4 regions of the Paenibacillus sp. J22P15 genome follow, and region 2 is predicted to be linked to each of the others. Evidence: riboswitches for the same ligand, from Rfam matches in the RefSeq annotation. Region 2 holds a riboswitch; each other region holds the start of a gene.
What was found. Region 2 has a riboswitch for cyclic di-GMP ahead of AC0YN6_RS00220 (methyl-accepting chemotaxis protein). Riboswitches for the same ligand answer to the same signal wherever they lie in the genome.
Positions count from the first base shown of each region.

Region 1 (5,644 bases), on a different contig from region 2:
ATAGTAGTTGTGACAAGCACCCGAATCTCTCGCGAGCGAAAACGCTGCACCTTCTCTGTTCGCTCTGCATCCTGCGAGGAGGTTGCAGATACAGCAGAATGTGAGAGTGCCGCTCGTATTAAAGCTGCCATAGGTTCGGTTTGTGTAATCTGCTGAACGAACACAAATAACTGAGCATTACGTTCCAGCGATGATCGCATGACGGTTAATAGCTTTGATGGCAGCTTACGCTGCTGAAGCATCTGCTTCACAGTCGGTGTTTGAAGAAGATTCGGTACTGGCAGCGGATGGCGATGATAACGTACAGGAACTCTAGCATGAGGAAGCTTGCCATATTTGGCCGCTCGCTGTAGTTCACTTGGCGGCGTAGCTGACAATAACAATCGAGCAGCCCCAGGTGCACAGCTCTTATCAGCTGCAAAATGGAGCTGTGGATCGCCAGCATAAGGAAAAGCATCGAGCTCGTCCACAACGACGAGGTCAAAACCCTGATAGAAACGCAGAAGCTGATGGGTTGTAGCAAGTGTAATATCTCCTCTCTCCCAACGCTGCTCGCTGCCGCCATACAAAGTAACGACAGAAGCCTCTGGAAAAGCTTTACGAATGCGCGGGTCAAGCTCGATCACAACATCGCGGCGCGGCGTTGCAATAAGCGCCCTGCCTCCCCGGAGCAACACAGATTCTATCAACGGAAAAATCATCTCGGTCTTGCCCGCTCCCGTGACGGCCCAGAGGAGAAATTCCCTCACCTGCTTCGGATTTTCCGCCTTTGATAAAGAACGTTCCCCTGCCGGCCCCTCCACGAACTGCAGTGCTTTTGCCGCTGCCGCCGTCTGCGCCGGGCTAAGCTCCCATTTATTAAGCCGCTGTTCATATACAACCGGCTTTACTACCTTTGCAGAGCTGCCTGCGCTCGCTTCTGCCAATAGCAACCCGCTGCGCTGCCCCGTAACGAGCAGCTCACACTCCCGGCTCCGCCCCATCCCAATGCACGCCATGCAATAGGCGCACTGCCTCCCGCACGCAGCACATGCCGTGCGATACAGCTGCGCCTCACCGCTCCCGCAGCGCTTACAGCTGCGCTCACGCCTACGGCGCCAAAAAACGTCCAATCGCCCGCCGTTACCTGCGGCGATTGATCCGCTGAGGCGCACCCGCCCGAGCAGCGAAGCAAGCTGGAGCACACCGCTCCAGCCAGCTTCGGCACCGGGACAGGCTGCGCCAGCTAACAGGGCGTGTGCCTCGCTTCGCAATAGCGCACGTCCCTGCATCATATCCGCGGCAATCTTCGCCCCTGCCGCGATTTCTCCCAGCTCCGCTGCGCTAAGCTCTCGCCCGCTATCCGAAACCCCGAACCGAACCCACCGCTCTGCCAATTCAGAAATACGCTCAGCATCAGCTGCTCCTTGCCGATTCCTCCGACCGCCCCAGCGCTGCCAATAACCAAAACCTTTAGCTTTGTAATCATTTTCACCTCTCTTCACTCCCCCGTTCAAACTTCGAACGCGCCCAGCCTGTCCTTCTGTTCTCCCTCCTTCAGCCTTCGCCTCCGCCACACATATCATCAACAGCTGTATTGCCTCCAAACTAGCATTTCGCCTTGTTTCTTCGTTTAACTCTTTATGCACAGCTCTTTTAATTCCGTGGCTTGGAGCAGCAGCCTTGTCCCAAAGTTCTACTGCAAGGCAGGCAACACCGAGCGGGAGCGCCTCTTGCAATAACCAGCCTTCATCCGCAGTTTCTTCATTAACACAACCCGCTTCATCAAATGCCCCATTCATCCAAAATTGCTTGTCCACTTTCGCATTTATGGTCACCCAAGCCTTCCAGCATCCGCATACCTCCACAACATATACCTGAGCCTTCATTCTCATCCGCTCCCTTCACGATACGTACCTAAAAACAAAAAAAAGCACACCCAACGACGCAGTTCGCGCCATTGAGTGTGCTTCACTCCAATTATTTCATTACCGCAAAGTATATACTAAAATGGCATTTTCGACAAATCAGCTGGGTTTTGCAAATCAACCAGCACTGCATGATCGGAATGCGATACAATCCCTTCTGCCTGCAGCAGCCACAGCAGCTGGGTTCCATCTACACCTTTTTTCTGTAAACGCTTACCATCATCGTTTGTGATTAGTGAACCATTTCCATTAGGGTGTACTATGACCTCATTGCCTTCTCTGGTTAGTCGTTCAACAATAGCTAGTGTTTCATCCGTTACCCCTTGATCAACAATCGTCAATCGAACATTCTTGCCCATTCGCTTGGAGAAATAAAACAGCGATCGTACATACCATTCCATATTTTTTTGCCGGACGTCCGCAACAAGCACGTAATGCTTGCTCGATTTCTGTCGCACTCGCCAAATTCGATACGCCAGATGCACCGACAATGCAGCCAAAACATAACAGCCAACAATAAGTAGTAGAACTTCAAACATGGCGGCCACCTCCTCTTTGTGACACTATATGCCATGAAGAGCCCACTGGTTCCGCTGCTTCTGGACAAGATGACAAAATGTGCGTTGTGTCAAAAAGTGTCCCCTTTTTTCTCCTAATTTCAGTCATTTTATGACAAAGAAACACCCTTGAGCAATCTACGGTATATGTTATCATTTTATTATGAATCTTTACATATTTAAGGAATTCACGCATATAGAAAGGAAGAGGTGGATTGTTACAATCATCATAACCAGGGAAGCGATGAAATATAATCTGCAACTGGACACTTGGATTATATGGAGCTAGTAGTGTAACCGGCCCTCTTAGAACTCCACTACCTATCTAAGAGGAGAGTGAAAAATGCGCTATTATAAAAAACAATTGTTAATGGGCTTAGCACTCCTACTGATTTTCTCGCTAACGCTTAGTTCCCTGGCTCTTGCAGAAGGCGTAAACAATCAAGAAACAACTGCAGCCGTGCCCTCAAATGAGAATAGCTGCCAGCAATTTTCAACCAGTAGAGATGATATCCCTAAAGCACAATCCAACATCGTAGATAATAACGACGGAACAGCTACTGCCACCTTTAAGACAAAAATCGATTGCGTTCAAGTCAGTTTCTCATCTTATGTAAGTCCAGATGACTGGGTTGCAAGTCCCGGCGATACAACAATTCCATACCACTTACAAAAACACTATGACGGACAATCCTTTATTTATCCTAAAGCCGGTACGTATACCGTCACGATTGATATCCCAGCATGCTTGCCTTATCAATTAGACATCTACAGTGGAGATTTGCTTCTCGAGTTAGGTTCAAATGCTCACGGCAGCAGAGCTGTAGCCTGGAAGGTGAAGCTTAATAGTAGTTGTACTACTACTACTCCTACACCTACTCCAACGCCAACTACTACACCAACATCAACACCTGTGGCTACTCCTTCTGAGTCGCCTTCACCTACACCAACATCTACACCTGTGGCTACTCCTTCCGAGTCGCCTTCACCTACACCAACATCAACACCTGTGGCTACTCCTTCCGAGTCGCCTTCACCTACACCAACATCTACACCTGAGACTACACCTTCTGAGTCGCCTTCACCTACACCATCGTCTACACCTGTGACTACTCCTTCTGAGTCGCCATCATCTACACCATCGTCCACACCTACAGTTACAGCTACACCTACTGCAACTCCTACGGTAACCCAGTCACCTACGCCATCCCCTGAGGCAACGCCAATTATCGAAATAGATGAAGAAGAGCCGCCAGTGGGCGGAGTTGGTGAAGAGGGTGAGCCTCCAATCGATACCGTTATTGATGTAGAGGAGGATCAAGTTCCGCTAAGTACCCTCCCAAAAACAGGTGAATCCAGTCCGATTCCATATTATCTTATCGGCGCATTCGCTCTTTCAGTCGGTTTCCTCAATCTCCGTAAGCAAAGAAATAGAAGGTAGATACTTCAACTTCGCACTCCTAGACTGCTTAATAAGCAGCTTAGGAGTGTTTTCTCTTTTTTACAGCACAAAAAACCCGCATCAACCGATACGGGTATTTCCTCGATATATAAATAATAAGCGAAAAGGTTACTATAACGTAACCCATCCGTATTTAATCGATTGAATAACAGCTTGTGTCCGGTCATCAACTTCCATCTTTTGCAAAATGCTGCTCACATGGTTTTTAACCGTTTTTTCGCTAATAAATAAAAACTCCCCAATAAGCTTGTTGCTTTTGCCTTCTGCCATAAGTCTCAATACCTCTGCCTCGCGGCGAGTGAGCGGACTTTCATCGCCAGCAACGAACTTCACTCCCGGCTCTTGAGCAGCAGCTGCTCCGGACACGATGCCCATTTCATCCAAATACGTCATGCGACGAAGCTGATTAATCAACTTGCCTGTTACTTTAGGATGGATATAAGCATGTCCTTGGACAACCGAACGAATAGCATTAATGAGCGACTCCGCCTCCATATCCTTCAGAAGATAACCGGTAGCCCCTTTTCGAAGGGTTTCGAATACGTAGCTCTCATCGTCGTGGATAGATAAAATGATAACCTTTACATCAGGAAACATATTTTTCAAACGTTCTGTCGTGACGACACCGTTCTCGATTGGCATATTAATATCCATCAGGACAATTTCAGGAATGGTATGATTGCAGAACTCCAAAACTTGAATCCCATCTCCACATTCGCCGATGACTTCAAGATCGTCTTCCATATTCAGAATTCGCTTTAGTCCTTCTCGAAAAAGCTGGTGGTCATCCGCAAGTAAAATTTTGATTGTATTCACATTGCTTGCAACTCTTTGGGTCATCATCATCTTACTCCTTTCTAGATTCGGCAGTAGTAGGTATATCTATTATAATTTTCGTCCCTCTACCGGGATTTGAGTCTATATCCATCCTTCCCTCAATCAGCTCAATGCGTTCTCTCATTCCTACCAATCCAAAGTGTGCGTTTCTAGTAGCATCCTGCTCAATTAAACCGCTATTAAAACCAACACCGTTATCTTGAATGACGAGTGAAATATGCTGTGGCTGATAGTTAATTTCGAGCGATATATGAGAAGCGCTCGCATGCTTAAGTGCATTGGTAAAAGCTTCTTGAACTAGGCGGTAGATCGCCGCTTCCATTGCAGAGGGCATCCGAGAATCTTTTCCGATCAGCTCGAATACGGTATGTATTTTTGTTTTCTCTTCAAAATCCTGCGTGAATTTGCGAAGAGTCGGTACAAGTCCCAAATCATCCAAAGCCATTGGACGCAAATTAAATATAATTTTGCGAATTTCTTCTAGACCGGAACGAACTTGTCCTTTCAAATCTACTAATTCTTCCTGTACCATTACAAATTCCTGCTTGATTAGCATACGTTCTGCAATTTCTGTTCGAAGTACAATGTTGGCGAGTGATTGCGCTGGTCCGTCATGGATTTCCCTAGCGATCCGTTTACGCTCTTCCTCTTGGGCCAAAATAATCTTTAAGCCGAGCAGCTGCCTCGTTTTGGCAGATTCAATAATACGTGTAACCTGATTAAGGTCACCCGATAAATATTCAAGCACAACATTTATTTGTGAAGCAATCGTTTCAGCACGTTCAATTGAATTTTCCACATTTCGAACACGTTTTTGCAAGTCATCCCGACGCGCCTTCAAATAGGATTCCTTCTCGCGGTAAACCATTAAATCCAACTGG
Region 1 is NZ_JBWDNT010000006.1:74,435-80,078, forward strand. It holds gene AC0YN6_RS15285 (ATP-dependent helicase ComFA) at 1-1,868, opposite strand, end outside; gene AC0YN6_RS15290 (hypothetical protein) at 1,985-2,446, opposite strand; cyclic di-GMP riboswitch class II at 2,693-2,776, shown strand; gene AC0YN6_RS15295 (LPXTG cell wall anchor domain-containing protein) at 2,808-3,905, shown strand; gene AC0YN6_RS15300 (response regulator) at 4,038-4,766, opposite strand; gene AC0YN6_RS15305 (sensor histidine kinase) at 4,774-5,644, opposite strand, start outside.
Region 1: it holds a riboswitch for cyclic di-GMP, as region 2 does, so the genes downstream of both, AC0YN6_RS15295 (LPXTG cell wall anchor domain-containing protein) here and AC0YN6_RS00220 (methyl-accepting chemotaxis protein) in region 2, are expected to answer to the same signal.

Region 2 (5,644 bases):
CGATTATCTAGTCTTTACAAGCGTCATTCTCCGGCATATGATGAGTTCATATGAACTTGTAATACTTGAAAGTAAGAAGAATGCGCGAGGAGGAAGGGTTATGGAGTCCTTTACGCTTACTCGAAAAGAGATGGCTTGTTTGCTGCTCGCTTTGGACGGAAGTCATAATCAGAAGCCGCTGCAAGTGCTGCAAGCCGCATGGACCAAAACGCATCAATGTGATTTGGAGAAAGGCTCGGGATTGCCTGCGTTTCTATCTACGATGCTGCCTCCAATTATTGAAAAGTTGATCAAAGGGAATGAGCTGAAAGGCTTTTCACTTCACGAAATTGCTGCGTTAGGACAATTAATCGAATATTCGAATCTGTCGATTACCTCCATGCAAAATTGGGTGAAGCGAGATTTTAAACCTTATTTCGATTGTCCGAAGGCTGGCAAAAAATATTCTCTTAACCAAGCAGCGCTATTGTTCATTATTGATGATTTAAAGTCAAATCTAGATTTTGAATCAATACGCAAGCTGTTTGAGATCGTATTTAAGAAACCAGAGGATGATACGGACGATTTAGTTGGGCCTATTGAATTATATGCATCATACACCAGTATGTTTGAGGAGCTCGACGCCAATAACGATCAACTGCTCGATATTTCCGGTCATTTGAAGGAAAATCCGCATCAAGATTTATTGACAGAGCACGTCATTCGTTCATCAGCGAATCAATTTGCAAGCAGATTACCTAATTTATCGGAAAAGCAACGGGAAGCGGTACGAAATATTTTGCTTGTTGCGGTAATTTCGATTCAAACCTCTTATTTTCATTCCTTAGCGCGGCGCTATTGCAATGCAACCTTATTTCTAACTACTTAGTAAATTCATTCTAATGGGATGTACAGATTTGCTGAGTTGTCTTATACTGGGTTGTGTTGTAAATACAAAAATATACAAACTGAAAAAGGCAAATTAGTCGAAAGTCTAAGACGCAAAGTTATGGGCCTAAAGTGTATGCACTATGGCTGCCAGACCGCCGGTAGGATAATAAGCTATTCTAAGCTGTTCACCTCCTGGGGCTGGATAGCTTTTTTTGTTTTTCAGGTGACAGAGGAGAGAAAGCGGAATGGATTCAAAGGTTTGGAGAGAGAGAGCAAACATACTGTTTAAGAAAATGAAACTGAAGAAAATAACGAGCAAATTAATGCTTATCACCGCAATTATTACTCTTTTTAATGTAAGTTCAGGTGTGCTCATTTATGTTCAAAATCATTCGGTAGCCAGCTCAGTTAGAGATACTGAAAATTTGCTGAGTGCAGAGCGTAACTATCAAGACATCACTAGTCAATTGCTGAAAGCGATGCTGCTTTTGGTTGATGCGATCGAAAATGGAAAAAGCGATGCGACGCTCATTATGGACAATTTAGAGATATTGCCAAGTCAAATCGACGAACTGGAGAAACAGCTTATTGAAATGGATAAGAGATATCCTCCCGCTTCCGAGGACGGTCCATTTTATGCGAATCAGATACCGGTTCTAAAGCTGGCGTTAGACGATCTAAGAAAGACAGATACGGATGTCACCAACCTATCTTCAGATGAGAAGTCGCTGCGAATTAGTAATTTAATAAGTGTGTATACCATTATTTTGAGTTATTCAAACGATGTCATTCATGAACGGTTGACCAATGATGCGAATACGACGCAGCTTTTATTGGATGGAGATATATCCCGTGCGAACATTATTATTCTCATCAACGTTATTTTACTTGTCGTGCTGCCAGCCATTATGATCTTTGGTGTGACTCAGACCATAAAGTCGGGTCTTCTAGGTATTACTCGACGTATTCGGTCTTATGGCGATAATGATTTTACAAGTCAAGAGAGGCTGACTCGCTCTGATGAGTTCGGAGAGATCGATCATGCCTTAGCGGAAATGGGAGATCAGCTTCGAGTCACAATCAAAGCAACGCTGGAAGTCAGCGAATCGGTACTTCAAGTATCGCGTAATATGGATACGATGATTGGAAATAACCGTAAAGCGTCTGAGGATGTGAAGGGTCAGGTCGATCTTGGCAGACAAGTATTGCTCTCGCAATATGACGATGCTTCATCAATTTCAGCTGTTACCGAGCAGATTTCTGCGAGTTCAGAGCAGATAGCAGCTTCGAGTGATTATATAAACAATGACATGCTTCAAATGAAGCAGTCATCCCATGACGGCACGCAGCAGATGGCTGGCGTAGTGTCCATGGTAAATGAGACTGTGGAGCAGTTTGCCAAGCTAACCGAGGCATTCCAAACGATGAACGACCGTTATAATAATGTATCTAAGTTTTTGACTGGCATTCAGGATTTGAATACACAGACGAATTTGCTGTCACTCAATGCTTCGATGGAATCGGCTAGAGCGGGTGAGCATGGCAGAGGCTTCGCAGTCGTTGCGGATGAAATCCGTAAGTTATCTAGTCAGACCGATATGATCTCGAAGCAGATCACGAAGGAACTGACTCTTATACAAACGGATGTAGCAGCTAGCAGCCGTACGTTGGGAAGCTTTGCAAGTGTTATTAATACGACTCGTCAAGCATCGGAAACCGCCAGCGTCACTTTCCAAGCGCTGGAATCACAGAGCAGCATGCTTTCTGATCAAGTGAGTGAAATCTCCACTGCCATCAGTGAAATTACAACTGGCATGACACACATTGTTACTGCAGTTGACAAGCTGCTGAGTACGTCCTCTGACGTTAATGGGAAAATGGAGCATATGAGCGAGTTATCTGTTAAGCAAAATGATATTTCTGATGATTTGCGCTCCCTTGCGGAGAAGTTGACTCTTTCCTCTCATGATTTGACGGAAAAGGCTTCTGTTTTTAAGGTGTAATCATTGAAATCATTATAACTTTTCAACTAGAGCAGACATCATCTTAGGTTTTGAGGTGGTGTCTGTTTCTTTATAAAGCAGGATAAGCGAGTAAAGTGCCGAATTTAATCCATGAGTTGACGCATAGCAAATGGAAATGGTTCAATTGAACTATCGACAACAGAGAGGGCAGTGGCAGCTTATGTTTAAACAATTTATGAAAGCATCCAGGGTCAGAGTATTACCTGTTATGCTTATACCGGTGGCGCTGGGCGCACTCGGTGCCTTTGTATGGAACGGCATATTCAATCCATTATTATTTATTATCACATTGGTTGGAGCAGGATCAGCCCATTTATTTTCTAATATGATTAATGATTTATGGGATTATTATAATGGTACAGATATGGCCGCTCAATCAACAGAAGGAGCGATTGCGACCAATTCAGGGTATTTGACCAAAGGAACCTGGAATATTCGCACCTTTGCAGTCTTAACATGGACACTATTTGGCATTGCGGCGATTTGCGGCATTATTCTCAGCATAGCTAGCGGCTGGCTTGCACTTTTATTTGGCGTACTTGGAGCGTTGATTGCCTATTTCTACGTAGCTCCGCCGATCAAATTCGGTTACCGAGGAAAGGGCTACAGCGAAGTGGCGATACTGTTCTCCTTTGGCATATTGCCTGTTGTAGGAGCATATTACGTACAAACATCGCAGCTTGATTTTCGGGCTCTATTGCTTTCACTTCCAATTGGACTATTGACTACCCTTATTTTGTTCAATCACCATTTCTTGCATTGGCAAGCTGATAAGCAAGCGGGAAAGCGAACATTAGTGGTGGTTTGGGGCGAGAAAAAGGCATTGTTTTTTTCAAGGATTTTGCTTTTCCTAGCCTATATTTCACTCATCGTATGTGTGTTAGCGGGTGCATTACCGATTTATGCTCTGCTTGCTGTACTAACAGCCATTCCCATCTATACGGTTTATGGAAAACTATCTGCAAATAATCCCTCAGCAGCGTATTTGCCGCTAATGGGAGCATCATTGCAAGCAACCATGCGATGCGGAGCGATTATGATTGTTGCTTTAATCATTCAAGGGCTTATTTAAAACTTACAACTTAGAAAGAGGTCATGGAAATGGGAAAACAATGGACTTTAGGTGATTTTCACACGATACTTAATGAAGGCGAAGTTTGGAAAATCGGCGGATTTCCGCTGCAAGACGGCTCCTTCTGGGAGTACCGAGAGCCGAATGCAGTCGTTATTGTACGTAACGGAATATTGTATGTAAGAGCGCCGCTAAGCCGCTCAAACGATCAAATTCAAATTCTCGATAATGCTAAACATATGTATTATTCTGCTGAACCTGTTATTGTACCAGAGTCTGGTGAAATCAGCTTCGAGCTGCAAATACGAGCTCGCTCGCAAAATACGGCGCCCGGCGATCTTTATGACGGCTATGTATCATTAAATTTGCTTGATTTCACAACTGGCGGAGCACTTGATTTCTTTGCTGGAAATGACAAGTATGCCAGTGTCTATGCTGTTCTCCCTTTCCCGGGTGTAACGGTGCCTGAGACGGATAAAACGAGATATTTCTGTGTGTTTAAAGAAGACACGGACTTTGAGGCACGGGAGTTCAATACGTACAAAATTACTTATAATCGTACTGATGATGAAGTTGTTTTTTATGTGAATGGTCGTGAGGTGCGAAGAGAACGCGGAGTTCCAGTTAAATTTAATCAATTTACCGTTGCTCTTGGTATTATGACAGAGAAGGATCTGACACCTGAGGGCAGCGTATCGGTACATGGACAGACCGTTATTGGAGAATACTCGCCAATTACGATTGAAATCAAAGAGTAAGCTGTTGTGAAGGAGCTGCGTTATGTTATTCGTTCTAATTGCTTTGTGGGCTATTGCAGCCATCATATGGCTCTCCGATCGGCGAGCATCCGTTAACCATTGGTTAGGCGCTGTGGCGTTTAGCGGGGGAGCGGGTGCGCTTGCCGCCGTGCTAGACTTGCAATGGGTGCCAGCTGCGGCGGAAGCAGGAATGAATCAGGTAGCGCAGCAGCTTCTTTACCGCTTGCAAGCGATCTCCTCATTAACCTCATATTACTTCTTGCCTTATTCATTCGTGATGTTTGCTATTGCTTACAGACCCGTTCGGCTTCCTAAATTATTGAAGCAGCTTATGCCATTTTTGCTACTCATTCCGATTGTTTTATGTGTTTTGTTTACGCCTTTCTATACGACTGTATATCCGATCTCTTTTAAGATCGTTGTATGGTGGGCAGTTCCTTATATTTTGTACGGAGCGGTACAGGTATTGCTTAAGCGGCAGCTGCACGCGTCCTTCTCGCGTACACATTGGATTATTTGTTCGACGGTGCTTCCGCCGGTCATGTTCTGTATGGTGATGAATTACGTGCTGCCAAGTTTTGGGATGCTGCGAATGTGGGTTTATAATACTTGGATTGTTGGTCTTGCCGTTACAGTATTTGTTGTTGCATTGTTCACTTACGGCTTTATGGGCGTGCGAGTTAAGGTTGATCGCAGAAGATATGACTCCACATTAAGAGCGGTCACATCGGGAACGGCAATTCTAAATCATGCGATAAAAAATGACGCGGGAAAAATGCGGCTCTTTTCCGAAAAAATGAAGGCATACGCTATTGCAACGGATCAACAAGAGCTGCTTGCCGATGTTGAGACGGTGCTAAATGCATCACGTCACATGCAAGAGATGCTCCAGCGAGTTCATCGTCGTACAGAGGATCTGA
Region 2 is NZ_JBWDNT010000001.1:45,575-51,218, forward strand. It holds gene AC0YN6_RS00215 (DUF1836 domain-containing protein) at 101-868, shown strand; cyclic di-GMP riboswitch class I at 946-1,030, shown strand; gene AC0YN6_RS00220 (methyl-accepting chemotaxis protein) at 1,116-2,873, shown strand; gene AC0YN6_RS00225 (UbiA family prenyltransferase) at 3,055-3,966, shown strand; gene AC0YN6_RS00230 (DUF6081 family protein) at 3,996-4,724, shown strand; gene AC0YN6_RS00235 (ATP-binding protein) at 4,747-5,644, shown strand, end outside.

Region 3 (5,644 bases), on a different contig from region 2:
TTTTACCATTTTCAAGCATTTGATCACCTTTCTATTATTCAGGTCTGGTTCTATTATTGGAATTTACTTATGATTATATACGCTTTTTCTTCCTTCATCCCTTTGCCAGTATCCAAATGAAACTTGTGTAAACTCAGAAAAAGATTCGCAATTTACTTTCTATCATCATAGTTGTTTTTTCACTTTTTGTGGTATTTTCAACGGCATATGCAGAGCGGAAACGGCGAAGGTCATCTTTGACGGTGAAGTCCTTCCTTCAGATCTCAAGATGATTCCATTTCGTCCTATATTCACAAAGTTTAGCATGACCGTTGAGTGGGATAATAAAGAAAAAGTGTCACTGCCGTAAAGGATGGTTTGATAATCAAACTAATTGCGGATAAAATGACAGGTTACATTAATGATGAATCTATTCAACTTAATCAAAGTTCCTATTTAGCCCCAGATGGTATGTTCTATGTCGGTCTTCGTTTTGTTGAGGCTGCCGGAGCCAAAGTAAGCTGGGATCAAAAAACTCGAACAGTTACCATCGATTCAGAATGATTATTATTAAACACGATATTTCTCTAAATTCGGCCGTTCAAGCTTCTGGGCATTCGATCATTAAGCTAGCAGGTATCGATAGTTGAATATCATACATGATGAGCAGGCACTGAGGTAGCCTGCTCATCTAACTTTCCATTATTTGGTGACGCATAAGAAGTGAAACAGACGAGACGAACGGCCATTTAGGGAGTGAACAAAGTGAGGATGTATTTTAAAAGCATCAGAATATTGATTGGTGTTGTTTTTATAGTTTGTGTAGTGGGAGGTGCAATGGCATTCCAAAGCACATATGCTAAAAGTACGATTAATCAAAGCCACATAAATTCTCCTAACTATCCTGAAAATGAAAATGGAAAGACATACGGTTCTGCTGAAGAAGCCACCTCTGTTGAAATGCTACCTGACTTAATCCATAAAGGAAGTGTTGATGGTATTGCAGGATATGTGTTGAAAAAAGATTATCTCGGCTACGATCATTCGTGCCAATTTCCCAATCAACTTCATCATGGATTGCATTTTCGTCATTCGTTTTACTTCAATATTGTGTGCATGCACGGCTTGGAATGCACGATTGTGAGATAAGAGGTGAAACACTGAGAAGTACAAATGCTTCCGTAGTAACGAGTTTCCTCGTTTGGTTAGCTTAATGTGCCCCTTATACTTACCAGAACTACGTTCCGCTAAGTTTAATCCAGCTTTTCGTAATAACTGATTTCCATGAGACAGCTTACGTAAGTCCCCGCCAAATGCGAATATGGCAGCCATAGCGGGAACGGAAACACCGACGGATCGAACGAGATCAGAACAGGGGATCTCGGGCAATAGCTTTTTAATGATCTCGTCCGCTTCATCAATGATGTGGCAGATTCGTTCATATTCTTCGATGAGGTGCCTAAGTTCCCATTTGTCTTCTTCAAGGGCAGTAGCGTCTCCAACGCTATGTCTAGCGAGTGTTTGGAGCTGGATAGCCTTGTTCCTGCCTCGCACACCGCCAGGTCTAGCCATGTAAACTCCCCAGGTTTGCACCATCTGCTCCGGAGTTAACTGCAATACGTCAGATGGGGCTGGGAAACGACGCAAAGTGGCTAATGAACGCGGACTAAAAATATCTTCGAACGCTTTGCAGTATTCTGGAAAACGGATATCCAACCAGCGGTGGCTTCTATTCTTAATCCGTCCGGATTTAACCACCCAATGCTCTCTGTTTGTGACAATAACCCGTAAGCGGCGGAAGGCTTCTTCCTTTGGAGAGAAGCGCGTATAAAACCCGCGGCTCACTGCATCGGCAATGACCAAAGCGTCCTTTGGGTCATTCTTAGATGGAGAGTTATCCCTGTTTTCCTTATTGCGTTTGGTCGTCATTGGATTAACAAGAACAACAGAAATCCCTTGATTCATCAACCAATGAGCGAGATTGAACCAGTAGTGAACGGTACTCTCCATTCCCACAATGACGTCATTCAAGATGTGCATGTTCTGTAATTTACGAATACTGCTTATTAAATGCTCAAAGCCCGCATGGTCGTTCGAAAACATAATGGGGCGATTGGTGAGGACAATACCTCGAAAGTTAGTAGCTTGAGCAGCATGTTTTTCCTTGGCAATGTCGATGCCAATGACAAGCGTAGAAGTGGAAACACGTTCTACACGTTGATTTTGAGCTTTAGTTAGTCTAGACTTCATAATAACGCCTCCTAAGGTGAGTTCTGAGGGCTGCAACCCAGTACATACTCATCCTAGCGAGGCGTTCGTTTTTCTGCAAATTGAATCTACTAACACCTACAGGAATGTTAACGGGACATGTTAGTTGAATAATATACATGGATGAGCGGACACTGCGGTGGCCTGCTCATTTTATTGACGATTGCACTGGTGCAGGTAAGGATTTTAAAGACCTGACGAAGTTCGGGAAAGACGATGTCTACCCAGCGATGAAATGGGTGACAGAGGACGAAATGCTGGAAACCCCTGATTGGCTAAAATCCGATATGGAGAAAGAGTCGGAGCTTGAGGATGCGTCCATGGAGTACCACTTCTTCGAGCAACAATCGCTTAATCCGGGCCTTACTTGGGAGGAGTGGGAGGGGATTTGGGAAGAAAGCTACTTGGACTACCCTCCTGTTCGAATGATCGAACACAAAGGATATGTGGACGTGAGAGCGGCTTGATAACCGAATCATAGTACGAGAGTGCTATTTCGTAGCACTCTTTTTGCTGCTCATGAAAAAATTACTATTAGAGTCTGTTCAAAAAGCTCATCGATAGCTGAATAAATAAGGGTGAGTTTGTGCAGATCGAGCACTAGTATGAACTAACATCCCGAAAAAAAAGCGGTGGGGGATGCTTCTTTTCAAAAAAACTACTTTTGACCTAGGTATATAGATCCATAAAAACTTGTAGTTATGGTATTTATGGACTATAATGGATAAAAGTTTCGCAGAAGATCCTCCTCTAGTTTTTACAATGATAATAACATATAAGGGCAAACCCATTGAAAAATGGGGACGCAAAGCTATAGGGGCTAAAATGTACACGTGTGCACGATGCCAGCCAGTTGCTGATACATACGAGTTTTGGTGAATCAAGCAACTCTCCATTAGAGGAGGGGATGCTTTTTTTTCTTTTATAAATAAGAATCTGGAGAGGTAATCATGGCTTTCTTTCAATTGTTTCGCCCAACAAAAAAAGGGCTGTCGAAAAATTCCGCCTTTATCGAGCAGCAAAATGATTTTTCCAATCAAAGTGTGCACCTCAAGCAGATGATGCCTGACATATTGGGTAATTGGGATGTGGATCTGAGTACGAACGAGATCTATTTGTCCGATAACATATACCGGGTGCTAGGGATTTCCGATCGTGAATTTCGCAATGCTTCCGATCTATTTTGGACTTTGATCCACCCGGATGACAAAGCGGCGGTGAAAGAAAAATTCAGTGAAGCATTGCATAAGAGAATACAGTTCAACATCGTGCATCGCTTTATGCTTTCGGACAAATCTGTGCGGAAGGTTCATTCCCAGGGGGATTGGATATGCGACAATAACGGGAATCCCGTCCGTTTTATTGGTACACTTCTTGATATGAACGCTGGAGATCGGAATACAGCATATATCATCGATTTGGAAGAGCGACTTGTCGACAACAAAGAACAATTGCACACACTCATTAACGCCATTCCGGATTTCATTCTGTTTAAAGACGGTGAGGGCCGATGGCTAAAGGCCAACACGTTCGCATTATCCTCCTATCAGCTTGGCGACGTTGCCTATGAAGGGAAAACTGATTTCGAGATGTCGAAGTATTCTGATTTATGTCGAGAATTTTTGTCAACATGCACAACTTCCGATCAACGGGTATGGGAATCCGGTGAGTTAACCCGTTATGAAGATAAGATTGCCACGTCTGATGGCCGGACAAGTTTTTATGATGTCATCAAGGTTCCAATTTTCAATCCAGATGGCAGCCGAAAAGGCCTTGTGACCGTAAGACGCGATATTACGGAGAGAAAACAAGCAGAACAAAAAAATCAATATTTGGCCTTTCATGATCAACTGACCGAGTTGCCAAATCGCAGCTCGTTTAAAAACACCTTAGATCAAGCATTAACTGAAGCGAAGAGGAACCAGCAGAAGCTGGCTGTCATGTATTTGGACATGGACCGATTTAAATACATTAATGATTCGTTAGGTCATTCGATTGGCGACCGCTTGCTGAAACAGATCTCGGACCGACTGTCGCAATGCGTACAGGATAAAGGGATGCTCTTCCGCCTGGGGGGAGACGAATTTGCTTTGTTGCTGCCGAATGTTAAACGTATAAACGATGCCATTGATGTCGCCAAACAACTTGTAGAATCTATTGATAACATGTTTATCTTGGACGAATATGAGCTCTACATCACCACTAGTATAGGGATCAGCATGTATCCGAACGACGGGGAAGATGCCCCATCGCTCATGAAAAATGCGGATACTGCGTTGTACCTCGCCGAAGAGCAAGGAAAGAACAATTACCTGATCTATCATTCATCGATGAGCATCCAAACTTATAAAACATTTTTGCTTGAAAGAGATCTTCGGAAAGCGCTGCTGCAGGATGAGCTTGAATTATATTATCAGCCTCGTCTGGATGCGCATACAGGCCGAATCGTTGGCATAGAGGCACTCATCCGCTGGAACCACCCGGAGTGGGGGCTCGTTTCTCCGGACGAGTTTATTCCTTTGGCCGAAGAAGCCGGGCTCATTATTTTCATAGGCAAATGGGTCATTCAAGAGGCGTGCAAACAAAACAAAGCATGGCAAGAACAAGGGTTGCCGTCCGTTCCCGTTTCGGTTAACATATCGGCCCATCAATTTATGCAGAAAGATTTTCTCCATCATATAGACGGAATCATGAATGAAACGGGTCTGAATCCGAAATGGCTGGAGATTGAGATCACCGAAAATATACTGATGGAAAACGAGCAATCGGCAATTTCAACTATGCAGCATCTACAAAGCATGGGGGTTACCATTGCGCTTGACGACTTCGGAACAGGGTACTCCTCTCTATCCTATTTAAAATATTTTAAAGTAAACACTATCAAGATCGATAAATCTTTTATTCATGACCTTAGCTTCGATTCTGAGGATTTCATTATTCTAAAAAATATCATTCAACTGGCCAAAAGTCTTCATATAAACGTGACAGCCGAGGGAGTCGAACAAGAAAAGCAGCTTCTTATTCTTCGCAGAATAAATTGCGACCAAGTCCAAGGCTACCTATACAGTAAACCCGTTCCCTCCATCAAAATGGCTGAAATGTTAGAACGCGGTATTCTACACTTCAATTCGTCAAAACCGACAACAGATCAAATGATTGATAACCAACGGAAATTTTTTCGTGTTCCCTTTCATTTTGGACTAAGTTCGGACATGACGATCATTCAGATTAAAGACAAGCAGGTAGAACTCGGTAAAACAGAGGTGCTAATTGAGGACATTGGGCTTGGTGGGTTACGTTTTCTATCCGTAGTCAAGCTTCCGGTCAATCGCGAAATCATTATTGAATTTGTAACGGTGATCATGGGAACAACGGTTGTATTTCAGGGGGTTGTCGC
Region 3 is NZ_JBWDNT010000034.1:22,425-28,068, forward strand. It holds gene AC0YN6_RS29830 (GerAB/ArcD/ProY family transporter) at 1-19, opposite strand, end outside; partial or broken gene AC0YN6_RS29835 (stalk domain-containing protein) at 343-543, shown strand; gene AC0YN6_RS29840 (IS110 family RNA-guided transposase) at 952-2,229, opposite strand; gene AC0YN6_RS29845 (hypothetical protein) at 2,367-2,714, shown strand; cyclic di-GMP riboswitch class I at 3,018-3,108, shown strand; gene AC0YN6_RS29850 (EAL domain-containing protein) at 3,198-5,644, shown strand, end outside.
Region 3: it holds a riboswitch for cyclic di-GMP, as region 2 does, so the genes downstream of both, AC0YN6_RS29850 (EAL domain-containing protein) here and AC0YN6_RS00220 (methyl-accepting chemotaxis protein) in region 2, are expected to answer to the same signal.

Region 4 (5,644 bases), on a different contig from region 2:
GACAGGATTCCATGCTTGTAAGTGAGATTAAGGAGAATGAGATAAAAGAGCTGATTGCTGCTGGCGAGCTGGATGCAGCAATTATCCTTCCCGCAGGTTTCGCACAGAGCCTGATTGACGGCAAGCCCGCAAATGTTAAGATCGTATCCATTAAGGGGGCGCAGGTTACCGGACATGTGAAAGCATCCTTGGATCAACATATTAACAATATGGCTTCGATCGGCAAGGTGGTTAAAGGAGATAAGGCTAAGTTTGATACCCTGTATGAGGGATATCAAAAAACAGACTTCAGATTATCAGCTGAGAAAGTAGAGGATCAATCCGTAAATTATAACAAAACCAATCAATCAATAGGTTACTTGCTTGTCCTCATGCTGGTGTCGGCTTCGAATTTATCCGGAATTCTTATTAAGGAAAGAGAGAATAGAACCTATTATCGCCTATTATCTTCTCCGATCAATCCTAGAACCTATGTCTTATCTAATATCATCGTTAATTTGACTATGATGATGCTGCAGATTGCAGTGACACTGTTGATTATGATAACTATTTTTCATGTCGATCCGGGTATTCCTTATTGGAGCATGTTCCTAATTCTTGTGTTATTTGCTCTGGTGGCAATAGGGTTATCGCTTGTAATCGTGGCATTTTCCAGCAGCTCTTCTACAGCCAGCGGCATGCAGAATATGATCCTCATTCCTAGCAGCTTATTGTCCGGATGTATGTTCCCGCTTGTGTTAATGCCGGAATCCATGCAGCAGCTCGCGCACTTTCTTCCCCAGTATTGGTTGTTGGATACCTTCAGCGATCTACAACAAGGGGTATCCCTTGGGGAATTATCCTTGAACTTGATCATTTTGATTGCTTTTTCTGTGGCCTTATCTTTAATAGCCGTCTATAAGTTTGGCAGGAATAATGATACTCGAAGCTATATTTAAGAAAATAAGCTAATCCCATATTTTAAATTTTGGGAATCAACGGGACACGATAGCTCAATAAGCACGAAGAGACGGCAGCCGGTGAAGTGGTTGTCGTTTTCTCAACTGGTAGGATAATTGAAGAAGGGTAAGATCTATTTTTCTAAGTATTAGATACAGCTGTTATAAGTCCAAGAATTTTGAGTATAACCACATACGCTATAAATGAGGGGATGGTGGACAAGATGTTAAGATCATCTCACATCATTCTCTGCCGTAGCTTAAAGGCGATGTTCCTGCATCGCCCTTTTTTAATGTGAGTAAAATAAAGAAATCAGTCGAAAATATCAATAATTGAAGTCCTTATGTTTGTTCAACGGGGCAGGAAAGTTAAAAGAACTATTCCTAGTCGAGCGAATTAGTAAGACAAGTAAAAAAGCAGTATGTGTCCTTTACAATCAATTCGACAAAGAATGTAATAATCTATCATTTTGTGAGACATGAAGCGATAACATGCGTAACAGAGCTGATTTATAATAGATAAAGAAATCAAATGAAGCAGCAAAAGGGAGACGTTGAAATGCGTTTAGTATCTGGGCACCTTAAACGCAAGGAGTCATTGGTGCAACCGTCCCAGAATGAATGGGGGACATAGGATTATGGAACTTGTAAAATCAGAGAATAATCATGACTTGGATTTGGAATGGGTAGCCCTAATAAAAAGCGCGCGATCAATGGGGTTTACGAAAGAAGACGTGCGTAAAGTTTTTCTGTGCCTTCAGGAAAGTGATAAGGATGACACTCAAGAAACGTCTGTTTAATAACAAATAAAACGTTATTCACGCTTGATTTTCCACTTATTAAATTCCAAAAATTGTTTAAACTATTCCTTGCTGACACCAGAAGCCGCAGCCTCTCTTACCAATTCGGACCATTCATGTTCAAGATGATCAACCTTTTGCTCACACTGGTCAATTTTTAAAAATTCTTCAACTGTAACCTTCAATACATCGCTTACCTTTTCGAGAAACTGAATCGAAGGATTTTGTTGAAGCCCTCGTTCAATGGAGCTTAAATAAGATTTCGCGGCACCGGCTCTTTTAGAGAGCTCGGTCAGTGATAAGCCATTTCTCTTGCGTTGCATCTTAATACATTCTCCTGTGAGGGAGATAACTATGTTTGGCCCCGTAATACACTGGTCTGACTAGCAGTATATTACTAAAAGTTTTAATTACGATCTTTCTTTCTATGCAAAAGGCTGACCCTGAGTCATCTCCGATGACTTTAGGGACAGCCCCGTTCCGTTATGCTTCGTCTTCTTCATCATCTTCCGACTCGTCTACGAAAAGAGTAAGAATTGATGGTAACGGTAGAAGTCCCGCGGCTACTGCTTTTACTTCTTCAGCATATTCCTTTTTGATTAAATGTTTCAGCGGTTGTTCGACACTATTGAAATACTTAAACGCTTCCCTCGCCATTTCATCCCATTCCTGAGAGAAATACAAATAATCATCCGCTCTCACTCTTGTCCGAGATGTTCCTTCCTCATGCACGCATTCAAAATCTTCATCCTCTCCAACAATTCCATAATCACATGTCAATTGTTCCCCAGGGTGTATATCTCTTTCAGCTAAATTAAATTCAAATACCGTATCGATACAGGTCGGATGGAAGCTATGATTCATGTATTTTGCATGGTCCCAATGTAAAATATAATACTCACCGTCGTCACTTAAATAAGAATATTTATCCACCACTCTCCGCCGAAGTTCATCAAGGGATTCAACGAAATCCTTCTTTAATGTCATTTCTAAGTCATCCGAAATCCAAGTTATGGTTCCTTTTGGAATAAATTTTGTGGCAACAATGCCGACACCTATCACATCGTTGATAAAGCGGAGTTCTGTATCCGGATGCATCATGATTGTGAGTTCATCCTCCTTTTTAGTACTGAAATATAATATTCATTCTTAAAAAGGAGGGACACGTTCATAAAACTATTTTCGGTAAAGATCGGGACCAAAAAAGGCAATAATCCCTCAAACTACAGCTGATTGCCCAAAAATTTGCGTTATTTATGGTACGGTTCCCCCCGGTTTCACCGCTTGGTGAACCGTATTATTTGTCATTACGCTAACGGGACATGATAGCGAACTGTTAGCTCCGAGGTAAAGAAACAAAGTGATGAAGAAACTGATGTAGACGAAGGCGACGAGTTAGCGCCGGATAGCTTTTTTGATGAAAGATCTGATTTGGAAATCCTCGATGTAAAGGTAGATATTAAGAAAGAGCTTTATGAGGTGATTACATTTTCAAAACCATTGTGGTTTACAGATAATAAATTTGCTTTAGTACATAGAGAATTCGCTCGTATTAAACCGCCTTCATTTAGTTATAGTTGGCGTTCAACTAACGGGTAACGTTAGTTCAATGAAGGACTCTATACAAAGATAAAGGAGCTGCCGCGGCAGCTCCTTTTGCATCTATGTCCGATACTCTATCTTTTAATTACAGTTAGGGAGCTTTCACAAACACAGGTACAATTCTGGTACTTTTCATTTTATTGGTGATTATCGCTTGGCTGCATGAGATTTGGCTAATAAAGTGAAACATTCTGTCGACGATTCCTTATATTCAGAATGTTTATATTCCTCCTAACACTTTTCCCGATGGGCCCAATCTATGGGCCTTCTTCTTGTTTAGTGCATTTATCATTTCCGTGGCAACATGCTCACAAAATAAGCGATTTTGTACATATGTAGGTGATAGGCGTTAAGCTAACGGGCAGCATTCCTATTATGAAGAAATACGAGGATTGAGAAATAAAAAGACTCCTTGGTAATGCAAAGAGCTCAATGACAATTCTCCGACGAAGAATGACATGACGGGAGATACGCTGTACCAAGCCTTCCTCAGGGCATTTATGCAGAACTGAGGGAAGCGATGAAAATTCGCGAACACCTGACGACTGACCTTTGTGTTGTGCAAGATATGGACATCAACTCTACGAAATTGATCACTCTCAGGAATGAAAGAAACAAAAAGCAATAGTTAAGTTCAAAAAAAGAAAGATTAACAAAAAAATAATTCGCCAATAATATACGGTTTACAATCGAGATTTATGATTGGGTTGGTCGGAGGCACAGTGGATGGAAATCCGCAATCGCTAGAAGCAGGCTGTTCAGTATTTATTAGAGTTTGAGAAGAGTCAGGTTTAGCAGAGTAGATTTATGAAAGGTGGATTCAATATGGCAGAGAAAGCGCTCAAATTTAATCAAGAAGGTACATTTAAGATTGTTCAGTTTACGGATGTCCATTGGACCTGTGGTGGTGAGCTGGATTTGCGCACGCAATCATTAATGGAAGAAGTAATCAGATCGGAGTCTCCGGATCTTATTGTTTTTACAGGTGATATCATCTACAGCGATTACTGTGAAAATCCGAAGCTTGCCTTTCTGCAGGCTGTGTCCTGTGCTGAAAATGCCGAGGTTCCATGGGCGGCCGTTTTTGGCAACCATGATTCGGAGAAAGGAATAACCCGTCTGGAGCTCATGGAGCTGCAGCAAACCTGTAAATTTTGCCTTTCTGAGGCAGGACCTGAGCACATTGACGGCATCGGAAATTATTTTATACAAGTCCATGGATTACAAGGAAATCCTGAAGCTGCCCTCATCTTTCTCGATTCAGGCAGCTATGCACCGGCGCCGTTGGAAGGGTACGACTGGATCCGGCGAAGCCAAATAGACTGGTATGTACAGAATTCCAAAAAGCTTACCGAAGAGAATGGAGCTCCATTGCCCTCCTTGGCGTTTTTTCACATTCCACTTCCGGAATACATAGAAGTTTGGAATGAGCAAATATGCCACGGAGTCAAATACGAAGATATCGTTCCCCCAAAAATCAATTCTGGATTTGGCACCGCGATGCTTGAACAGGGAGATGTGATAGGGACCTTTGTGGGACACGACCATATTAACGATTTTTATGGAGATTGGCATGGGATTCGTTTATGTTATGGCAGAAGTACTGGCTTTAATACTTATGGAAAAAGCGGGTTTTCCCGAGGGGCAAGAATCATCCGCCTTAGAGAGGGGGTCAGGAATTTCGAGACATGGCTTCGTTTGGAAGACAATACAGTTGAATTGGCGCAGCCTGTCCATCATCCTGAAGCAGGGAATTCCAATAATGCCGAACCGCCTGGATCCTCTGGCTTTGAAGGTATCACCCCCCCGGAACAGTGGCTGGATGCGGCATTTGCCGAACAAGGCCTTGGGCTTCTAGCTCAATTTCTGAAATCCTACTACATGAATAGTAACATCGAGGAAAGAGAACGAGTTTTACAGACAAAGGAGCGAATTGAGGGTTTTCTGTTGCTGCTCCAGCAAGCCGCTCCCAAAGATACGAGAATCATGAGCATGTTTGCGGATTTTTATCACAGGCATGGATCTTTTGCCGAAGCCGGATTCTGGTACGGTTGTTTATTGGAGCAGGAGCCGCAGCATACCGTTTCCGCGGAATTGGCTGAATTGGTTTACAAATTGGCTCCGGAGCTGAATCTGGTGGAGAGCGAGCCATTTGCTCTGCAGGATTGCGTAGCGGTCATCCACCCAGAAATGCCGCTGATTGCGTATCATTTGTTCTGGGAGAATGACGGGAATTCCCCAAATGATGGTATGTCTTATGATCATGAAATTATATGGGTCGGATATGACCCGCAAACGTTGGAG
Region 4 is NZ_JBWDNT010000032.1:27,150-32,793, forward strand. It holds gene AC0YN6_RS29435 (ABC transporter permease) at 1-938, shown strand, start outside; cyclic di-GMP riboswitch class II at 1,478-1,560, shown strand; gene AC0YN6_RS29440 (anti-repressor SinI family protein) at 1,577-1,738, shown strand; gene AC0YN6_RS29445 (helix-turn-helix domain-containing protein) at 1,801-2,088, opposite strand; gene AC0YN6_RS29450 (SET domain-containing protein) at 2,222-2,839, opposite strand; partial or broken gene AC0YN6_RS29455 (IS110 family transposase) at 3,763-3,905, shown strand; gene AC0YN6_RS29460 (metallophosphoesterase family protein) at 4,166-5,644, shown strand, end outside.
Region 4: it holds a riboswitch for cyclic di-GMP, as region 2 does, so the genes downstream of both, AC0YN6_RS29440 (anti-repressor SinI family protein) here and AC0YN6_RS00220 (methyl-accepting chemotaxis protein) in region 2, are expected to answer to the same signal.